DNA from 3 places in the Lysinibacillus sp. FW12 genome. Region 3 is predicted to be linked to each of the others. Evidence: riboswitches for the same ligand, from Rfam matches in the RefSeq annotation. Region 3 holds a riboswitch; each other region holds the start of a gene.
The links. A riboswitch is a leader RNA that binds a small molecule or an ion and turns the genes downstream of it on or off. The one in region 3 is predicted to bind lysine.
Positions count from the first base shown of each region.

Region 1: another riboswitch for lysine. It lies ahead of SJW71_RS07020 (aspartate kinase); the one in region 3 lies ahead of SJW71_RS23015 (amino acid permease).
Region 2: another riboswitch for lysine. It lies ahead of SJW71_RS12530 (transporter substrate-binding domain-containing protein); the one in region 3 lies ahead of SJW71_RS23015 (amino acid permease).

Region 1 is NZ_CP139094.1:1,382,186-1,385,474, reverse strand. It holds gene SJW71_RS07030 (succinate dehydrogenase cytochrome b558 subunit) at 1-86, opposite strand, end outside; gene SJW71_RS07025 (YslB family protein) at 359-793, shown strand; gene SJW71_RS07020 (aspartate kinase) at 884-2,110, opposite strand; lysine riboswitch at 2,245-2,423, opposite strand; gene uvrC (excinuclease ABC subunit UvrC) at 2,529-3,289, opposite strand, start outside.
Region 2 is NZ_CP139094.1:2,444,046-2,447,334, reverse strand. It holds gene odhB (2-oxoglutarate dehydrogenase complex dihydrolipoyllysine-residue succinyltransferase) at 1-1,248, shown strand, start outside; lysine riboswitch at 1,590-1,776, shown strand; gene SJW71_RS12530 (transporter substrate-binding domain-containing protein) at 1,896-2,753, shown strand; gene SJW71_RS12525 (amino acid ABC transporter permease) at 2,924-3,289, shown strand, end outside.
Region 3 is NZ_CP139094.1:4,492,215-4,495,503, reverse strand. It holds gene SJW71_RS23020 (CynX/NimT family MFS transporter) at 1-806, opposite strand, end outside; lysine riboswitch at 984-1,160, shown strand; gene SJW71_RS23015 (amino acid permease) at 1,243-2,706, shown strand; gene SJW71_RS23010 (response regulator transcription factor) at 2,870-3,289, shown strand, end outside.

The DNA.
Region 1 (3,289 bases), 1.5 Mb from region 3:
AGGTGCATCGTTAAAAACAGACCTACTGGAATGATCCCAAGTAGAGAATGTAAGCGACGCCATAAAAACTCTCGATCTTTCGACAAGACTGTTACCCCCCTTAGTACTTAAAATAGCACAACAAAAGAAGTCATCATTTTGTAAATGATACTTCATTGACTGTGTATTTCATCATGGTACAATATTATGACATGTTTATTGTACTCTCAAGAGCTACGAGCGTCAAGGCAACTCGGAGTTTTTCATAGAGCTTATTAAAGAACTAATATAGTACATGATGCGTCGTTTTTTCTCGAAAAATCTATCATTACTTTATTACCGCCAAATTTTAAGAATATTCTAAGAAAGAAGGATAACAATGTTAAACACTCCATCTCCTACAATCTCATCATTTGGTTATGAGATCATTCGCGATCATATTCTATCTTCTATACTTGGTAAACATGAAGATGATGTCCTTTATTGGGCAGGTAAAGAGCTTGCACGTAAGTTTCCATGTAAAAGTCAAGACGAACTTATCGCATTTTTCGCAGATGCCTGTTGGGGTACATTAGCGTTATTAAAAGAATCAAAGGATGGTCGCATTTTCGAATTGACTAATGACCCAGAAATATTACAAATCAAACAACGTAGCTTTAGACTTGAGGCGGGATTTATAGCTGAACAAATTCAATTAGCTAAAGGCTATCTTACAGAATGCTATGAAGAAAAACGAGAAAAGCAACACCATGTCATGTTTACAGTCAAATGGGATGTTAAGGAACGTATTATGAATACCATCCCTACAGAGTAATGAAAAGGATTGCCTCCCTTATATGGGATGACAATCCTTTTTTCTTCCTATCATTTCGAACAATTACATAAAATGCTGTTTCTTCTATTATTATATATAAAGTGCTTGCTCTAAATTAAATTCATCATGTAATGCATTTGCTGCACGGATCATACCATCCTGTGGTACGACAACTGATACTTTTATTTCAGATGTGCTAACCATTTTTACGGGAATGTTTTCATGGCGTAATCGATCAAACATACGGGCAGCAACACCAGGATTAGACGCCATACCTGAACCAATAATGGAAACTTTCGCTAACCCTATTTCGAAGTCAGCAAAGCTAAAGCCAAGTGATACTTTGCTATCTTCTAGAACCCGCAATGCTTCCGCAAATTCCTCTTTTAAAATGGAAAAAGATACAGTCGGCTTTAATCCATCAATAATCGCTTGAACAATAATATCTACATTGATCCGATTTTCTGCTAGGATGGTAAACATATCGGCTAATGAACCTTCGCTATAGGCATCATACCCAACTGTTAACCGAATAATATCTGCTTCAAAAGCTACACCGCGAACTACTAAATTTTTCTCCATTTCCACTTCCTCCTTCAATAAAGTACCTACCGACTCTACTGAACTAGAGCGGATGATAACTGGTAATTGAAACTTCTTCGCTAACTCTACTGCCCGTGGATGTATAACATGTGAACCTAAATTGGATAGTTCCAACATTTCATCGTAAGAAATTTCCTGTAGCTTTTGGGCATTTGTAACATAGCGTGGATCGGCTGTATAAACACCATCCACATTGCTATATATATCAACTCTCTCTGCCTCTAAACCTATGGCAAGAGCTACAGCTGTTGTTTCCGCTCCACCCTTTCCAAGAGTTGTTATATTATAATCGTCGTCAACACCCTGTTCTCCAGCAATGACTACAATTTGGCCTTGTTCAAAATGTTCTTCAATACGATGGACATCTATATTGTCTATACGTGCATGTCGATACATACGATCCGTATGAATACCTGCCTGCCATCCAGTTAATGACACTGCCTTATAGCCTGCTTCTTGTAATGCAATAGCAAATAAAGAGCTAGATAATTGAGTACATGTGGACATCACTGCAGCTAATTCTCGCTTTGACACATCGTCAGTGAAACGCTTCACCATCATCTTTACGTCTTTTGCAGTTTGTCCCATTGCCGCTACTACCACTACTACATCAAACCCTTTATCCTTCTCAGCAATAGCTTTTCGAGCCATTTCTTGGATGTGGCCCGTTGATGCTAATGTAGCTCCTCCAAACTTCATCACAATTCTAGCCATTTTTTTGTTCCCCTTTCCAGTCTGCGTATTTCACTTAACTTCGAAGTGTAAAAACAGTCTCTAGAAAACTAAAAAAGCAACTTCCACATAACGTGAAAGCTGCTTATAACATGTACAATAATCGTAACTTGCGCATGTGTGATAGCTCTCCGAAACGTTTAGAATCGACAGTCTTACATTTCTTAAATGCAAAACCAGTACAACAAAGGAAACAACAATGCTGTACTTCGGCAAGCTCCCCTTTCACACAATGTCTCTGGACTTGTTCATCCTCCATTGTGCTATTCTTGAATCTTGCACCTCTATCATCACCTTAAAAGTGAAGTATTAAATTTATTAGCCCTGGCGTCCACTAACTAGCCGTCCAAAGGGCTGTTTAACATTGAACAACAATGTTATTTACAACCTTAGCACATGTCTATTCCTTTGACAACGATTCTTGCTGAAAATAGGAGTAAATTTGGCTTGCTAACTTAGCAGGCATCCCAGCCTCCTGTAAAGCTAGTTCGCTCGCCTCTCGAATTTTTTTGACTGACCCAAAATGTTTAAGCAACTGTTGCTTACGTTTAGGTCCTATCCCTTCGATTTGATCAAGGACAGATTGAATAGCATGCTTCTCATGCTGTTGACGCAAGAACGTAATAGCAAAGCGATGGACTTCATCTTGAATTCGTTGTAACAAATAAAAACCATCACTTGTACGCTTTAAGGCGATCACTTCTGGCGGATCACCAAACAATAGCTGCGATGTATTATGCTTGTCATCCTTTGCTAAACCCGCAATTGGTATAACAAGCCCTAGTTCATCTTCTAATACTTCACGAGCTACTTCCATTTGCCCTTTTCCTCCATCAATGAGGACTAAATCTGGTAATGGTAAACCCTCTTTTAAAACCCTCGTATAACGACGACGGATGACCTCCTGCATAGCGCCATAATCATCATGCTTGGCTGCTGAACGCGTTTTGTACTTACGATATTCCTTTCTTGCAGGCTTTCCATCAATGAAAACAACCATAGCAGAGACGGCATCCGTGCCATGCATATGACTATTATCAAAAGCTTCGATTCGTAATGGCGTCGTTATACCCATTGCCTCACCAAGAACCTCACAAGCACCAATTGTACGTTCTTCTTGTCGTTCAATCAGCTGGAATTTAGCTGCCACAGCTATTTCAG
Region 2 (3,289 bases), 2.0 Mb from region 3:
GAAATTAAAGTCCCTGAATTAGCAGAATCGATTACAGAAGGTAGTATCGCACAGTGGGTTAAAAAAGTGGGCGATCGCGTTGAAAAAGGTGAATTCATCGTTGAACTTGAAACAGATAAAGTAAACGCTGAAATCATTTCTGAAGAAGCAGGTGTATTAACACAAATTTTAGCTGAAGAAGGCGATACTGTACTAGTTGGTCAAGTTATCGCAGTAGTAGAAGCAGGCGAAGGCGCAGCACCTGCACCAGCAGCGGCTCCAGCTGAAGCAGCTCCAGCTCCAGCAGCACCACAAGCAGCACCTGCACCAGCGGCAGCAGCTCCAGTAGTAGAAGAAACTTCTGGTGAGCGTGTTATCGCATCTCCAGCAGCACGTCGTCTTGCACGTGAAAAAGGTATTGACCTTGCAGCAGTATCTCCAGTAGATCCACAAGGTCGCGTACGTGTACAAGATGTAGCAGCACACGGAACTGCACCAGCGGCAGCAGTAGCACCTACACCAGTAGCAACTACAGGTGGCCCAGTTGTATTCACACCAGCAGCTAATTCTGATCGTGTAACAATTGAAAAAATGAGCCGTCGTCGTCAAACAATTGCAAAACGTTTATTAGAAGTTAAACAATCAACAGCTATGTTAACAACATTCAACGAAATTGACATGACAAACATCATGGCACTTCGTAAACGTAAACAAGAAGAGTTTGTGAAAGCAAACGACATCAAACTTGGTTTCATGTCATTCTTCACAAAAGCTGTTGTTGCAGCACTGAAAAAATACCCATACGTAAACGCTCAAATCGTTGGCGATGAAATTCATTTAAATAACTTCTTCGATATCGGTATCGCTGTATCAACTGAAGAAGGTTTAGTAGTACCAGTTGTACGTGATGCAAACAGCAAAAACTTCGCTGAAATCGAAAAAGATATCGCTAACTTAGCGACAAAAGCTCGTGATAAAAAATTAGGCTTAAATGATATGGCTGGTGGATCATTCACAATCACAAACGGTGGTGTATTCGGTTCATTAATGTCAACACCAATTATGAACGGTACTCAAGCTGGTATTTTAGGTATGCACTCTATTGTTAACCGTCCAGTTGCTGTAAATGGGGAAGTTCAAATCCGTCCAATGATGTATGTAGCACTTTCTTACGATCACCGTATCATCGATGGAAAAGATTCAGTAGGATTCTTAAAAACAGTTAAAGAATTAATTGAAAACCCAGAAGATTTATTATTAAATTCATAATACCATTAAACCCTGCGAACAATGTTCAGCAGGGTTTTTTTGTGCATAATGAAATCTTTCGACCGATTCTATTTTTGAAAGAGTACTAATGTTATATCGTATAGAGGAGCAAAAAAGAAATAAACACAACTTTTCTCACATAGAAAACATACTCTATAATAAAAATGTGTTGTAATTTTCAGAAATATTGACGAAAGCTCAATGATTTAAAATGGATAGAGAACGCATAATAACCTAATATTGTCATTAGTCAGAAAAATGTTAAAATCGTCTTGACGAACATATTAGTTTTATAGTAGTATCTAAATATCAATTAAATAAACAAACCTCACGAATGTTACCAGTGAGGTAGAGGCGCGGTATTTATTAGTTCATTGTTGAGTACAAGCAAGCGAAGACGCAATGAAGAAGGAAATATCGCCGAAGTATAAAAGGAGCTCGTACTTTTATGCTGGGTCTGCAGTGAATAAGTGCAGGACTGTCCTAGTAAATTGATTTCCAGGTTTACTAGGTTGTGCTATCTCGGAAATATGGAAATAATAGTGAGGATTTGGGCAACTGTCATAAAAGGTAAGACCTAAGTTCAATAAACTTAGGTCTTTTTTAGTACAGTTGTCTTATTTTTTTACAGAAAAGGGGAGTTTTTCATGAAAAGAAAATGGTTGTTAGTAATGATCTCTATCATGACAGCAATTGTGCTAGCTGCATGTGGCACTAGCGACAAAAAAGACGGCGGTTCAGGTGATGCTGGCGCGGACAAGGAAGAAGGCGGCGGTGAATTCCGCATTGGAATGGAGGCTGGCTACCCACCATTCAACTGGACACAGCAGGACGATGCTAATGGCGCGGTAAAAATTGCTGATAATGCAGAGTATGCAGGCGGCTATGATGTACAAATGGCGAAAAAAATCGCTGAAGGCTTAGGCAAAGAGCTAGTTATCGTAAAAATGGAATGGGACGGCTTAGTTCCAGCGCTACAATCAAACAAAATTGATGCAATCATTGCGGGTATGTCACCAACAGAAGAACGTAAGAAAACAATCGACTTTACTGAAAACTACTACACGTCGGATTTCGTAATGGTGATTAAAAAGGGTAGCAAATATGAAGGGGCAAAATCAATTCAAGATTTCTCTGGTGCAAAAATTACATCCCAATTAAATACATCGAACTACACAGTTATTGATCAAATTAAAGGTGTAGACAAACAAACTGCTATGGAAAGCTTCCCGGCAATGCGTGTCGCTTTAGAGGCTGGCAAAATTGATGGTTATGTAGCAGAACGTCCAGAAGGAATTTCCGCTGCAGCAGCGAACGATAAGTTCACATATGTTGCATTTGAAGAAGGCTTTGATACAGATCTTTCTAACACTTCAATTGCTGTAGGTTTACGCAAAGAAGATGCAAATCGTGAAAAAATTAACGAAATATTAAAAGGTATTACAGAGGACGATCGTCAAGCCATTATGGAAGAAGCGATTAAGAATCAACCAGCAGCACAATAATGACAAGGCACGGACTAGTTGCTGGTCCGTGCATGATCATTTCATCATTATCAAAATGAGAACCTCTCTACATAATGATAATGTCCTAGCGTGACAAATCATAGAATGGTAGAAAGAGCTAGGACACGAAAAAGATAAGCAAGCAACATGACATTGTAAGGAGGAACATCATGAGTCTTGAATGGATAATTTCAATTATTGAAAACAACTGGCAAATGTTTTTACGAGGTGCGTATTATACGTTACTGATTTCGATTATTAGTACAATTATTGGTGCATTCATCGGATTTTTCATCGGAATTATGCATACGATTCCAGTTCGTAAAAAAGGAATAAAATTTTATAGCCTGAAGCTTATTAATTTTATCCTAACATGCTATGTTGAATTTTTCCGTGGTACACCAATGATTGTACAGGCTATGGTTGTCTACTACGGATTAGATATCGCGTTTGGAATTGACATGCATTTTATCACAGCAGGTATTTTAGTCGTTTCTCTTAATACAGGGGCATACATGGCAGAGATTGTGCGTGGT
Region 3 (3,289 bases):
GGAACTTGAGAGAATTGCATGATAGAAAACATCCAGCCAGCCTTGTCAGGAGCTAATCCTTGGGCAATATAGATTTCAGGAATCCAAGCAGCAGTCGTGTAGAATAATAAAGACTGTAAACCCATTGCGCCTGTGACGGCCCACGTAACAGGTGATTTCCATAGTGGTGGACCTGACTTTTTAGATGAGGTAGTTGGTTCAGGTTTATTTGATTTTAATTGAGGTATCCAAATTAAAATCGTAACGACAACAAGTACAAGAGCAATGGCCAAAGCCCCTTGCCAGCCTAATGATGAATTAGCTATTGGATAGCTAATACCTGCGCCAAGGCCAGCAGTTAAATTCATGGACATGGTGAAGAAGGCCATCAGTAAGCCTACATGGTATGGAAATTTCAATTTTAGTAATCCTGGAATTAGTACATTTCCGAAAGATATTGCTACGCCAATTAGCATAGTACCAAATATAAGTAATCCTGTTGTTCCAAGTGAGCGTAGAACTATCCCTAAGGCCAATAGAATAGTGGATAAAAATAAAGTAAGCTCAAGCCCTAGTTTGCGTGCTACGATAGGTGCAAAAGGCGATATGATGGCAAAAGCAAGCAATGGAATAGTTGTTAGAAAGCCTGCTAATACATTAGAGATACCAAGATCATCACGGATAAAGGATATGATTGGACCAACAACAGTTAATGGCATTCGTAATGTAGAGGCAATAAAAATAACCCCAAAGACTAAAAGTAATGTTGTTCCTTTCCAGCTAATTTTTTTACTTGGATAACTAGCGGAATGATCATTTGTAGTCAAAATAACTCCCCCCTGTTATTAACCATTCTAATTGAACTACTATAACACTTTATCACACTATTAAAAATAGTAGAAGATTCATAAAATACAGAACATTTTCCGTGTTGTTGAAATGTCTATGGTCTTATGTTAGTATAATAATCATCATAAATTTAATAATTATATGCCTCATGTTTGTATTGAGGTAGAGGTCGCGATATTTATAAGTATGCTAATTGAAATGACAAGCATTGATGAGATTAGCTGAAAGGAAATATTGCCGAAGTGTGAGGGGACTTGAAAACCTCATGCTGGGGCTGTCTCCGAAAGGAACAGAACTGTCACGTTTGTACAACGTGTTGAGCTATCATTTAGGAAAAACTGAGGATTAACTTAGCCATCACATTGTTCATGTGATGGCATTTTTTTGCCTCATAAATAGGAAGGAAGCTATATCGTGAGTGAAATAAAAGTAAATCAGCTCGGTCATAACGAACCAAAGCTGAAAAAAGAATTAAAAAGCCGTCATATTACAATGATTTCTTTAGGCGGTACAATTGGTACGGGGCTATTTTTAGCTAGTGGTGGTGCCATTGCACAAGCAGGGCCAGGAGGCGCATTGCTTGCCTATGCCTTAATTGGTGTTATGGTGTACTTCCTAATGACGAGCTTAGGAGAGATGGCTGCTTATATGCCATCATCAGGTTCATTTAGTACGTATGCAACAAAATTCGTAGATCCAGCACTAGGCTTCGCTTTAGGTTGGAACTATTGGTATAACTGGGCAATTACGATTGCAGCAGAAATTGCAGCAGTGTCTTTAATAATGAAATATTGGTTCCCAGATAGCTCATCAGCACTTTGGACAGTATTATTTATTGCTGTTGTGCTAACGTTTAATTTACTTTCTGTAAAGAGCTATGGTGAAAGTGAATATTGGTTTGCTATGATTAAAGTAGCAACGGTCATTGTTTTTATTATTATTAGTTTATTAATGATTTTTGGTATTTTAGGTGGTCAGGCACCTGTAGGCTTCACAAATTTCTTTATTAGTGATGGGCCATTCCATGGGGGCTTCCTTGCTACCTTTGGTATTTTCCTGGCTGCAGGGTTTTCATTCCAAGGAACAGAGCTTCTAGGTATAACAGCTGGTGAAACTGATGATCCAGGTAAAAATATTCCGAAAGCTGTAAAATCCGTATTCTGGCGTATTCTTTTATTCTATATTTTAGCAATTGGTGCAATAGGAATGCTGATTCCTTTCACAGATGAGCGCTTATTATCAGAAGATATTGCAGTATCACCATTTACATTAGTGTTTGATCGCTTAGGTATCGCCTTTGCTGCGTCGTTAATGAACGCTATTATTTTAACGGCTATGCTATCAGCAGGTAACTCAGGGCTTTATGCATCATCTCGTATGTTATGGCAATTAGCGGTGGATGGTCATGCGCCTAAAATCTTTACAAAGCTTAGTCGCCGTGGTATTCCAATTTACGCGCTACTAGCAACATTAGCTGTAGGCTGTTTAGCATTTTTAGCGTCATTTTTCGGTGACGGTGTGGTGTATATCTGGCTATTAAATGCCTCTGGAATGTCTGGCTTTATTGCATGGCTAGGCATTGCATTTAGTCATTATCGTTTCCGTCGTGCATTCGACGCACAGGGCTTAGATCCAAAGCTATTACCTTATAAAGCAAAATTGTATCCATTCGGACCACTATTCGCCTTTACAGTTTGTATGATTGTGGTCATTGGACAAAATTACACAGCCTTTACAGGAGACAAAATCGATTGGTACGGTATTCTAGTTTCTTATATTGGAATTCCATTTTTCTTACTATTATGGTTAGGCTATAAAATTAAACATAAAACAAAAATGCTTCCACTTAATGAGTGTGATTTAAAAGTGGAGGATTAAATAGAAAAGCTGTTCTGTATACCGTTGTATGACGGTTGATAGGACGGCTTTTTTATATTTGGGCGTTAAATTTATTTCTTAATCTATATCATATATATGGTAATATACTATAGATGTGGAAAGTCATACTAATGGCTTTTTAGTTAGGAAGAGGTGCATGAAAATGCAAAAACATATTTTACTAGTTGAAGATGATGAGGCTATTCGTGAAATGGTAGAAAACTTTTTACTATTGGAAGGCTTCGGTGTTACAACTGCAAAGAATGGAGAAGAGGCATTACAGTATTGTTTAAACCATTCATTTGATTTAGTTATCTTAGATATTATGATTCCTAAACTTAATGGATTAGAAGTACTAAAAATAATTCGAGAACAAGCAGCGCTTCCTATCATCATTATGTCAGCAAAGGATAGTGATGTAGATAAAGCTTTAGGGTTAGGCTTAGGTGCAGATGATTATATTGCTAAACCATTTTCTATGCTAGAGTTTTCTGCTCGCGTAAAAGCCGTTATTAGACGAGCAACCAAATATTCTAGTCAAGTGGATAACAAACAAGATGTAGTAGTGATCGATAATTTAACG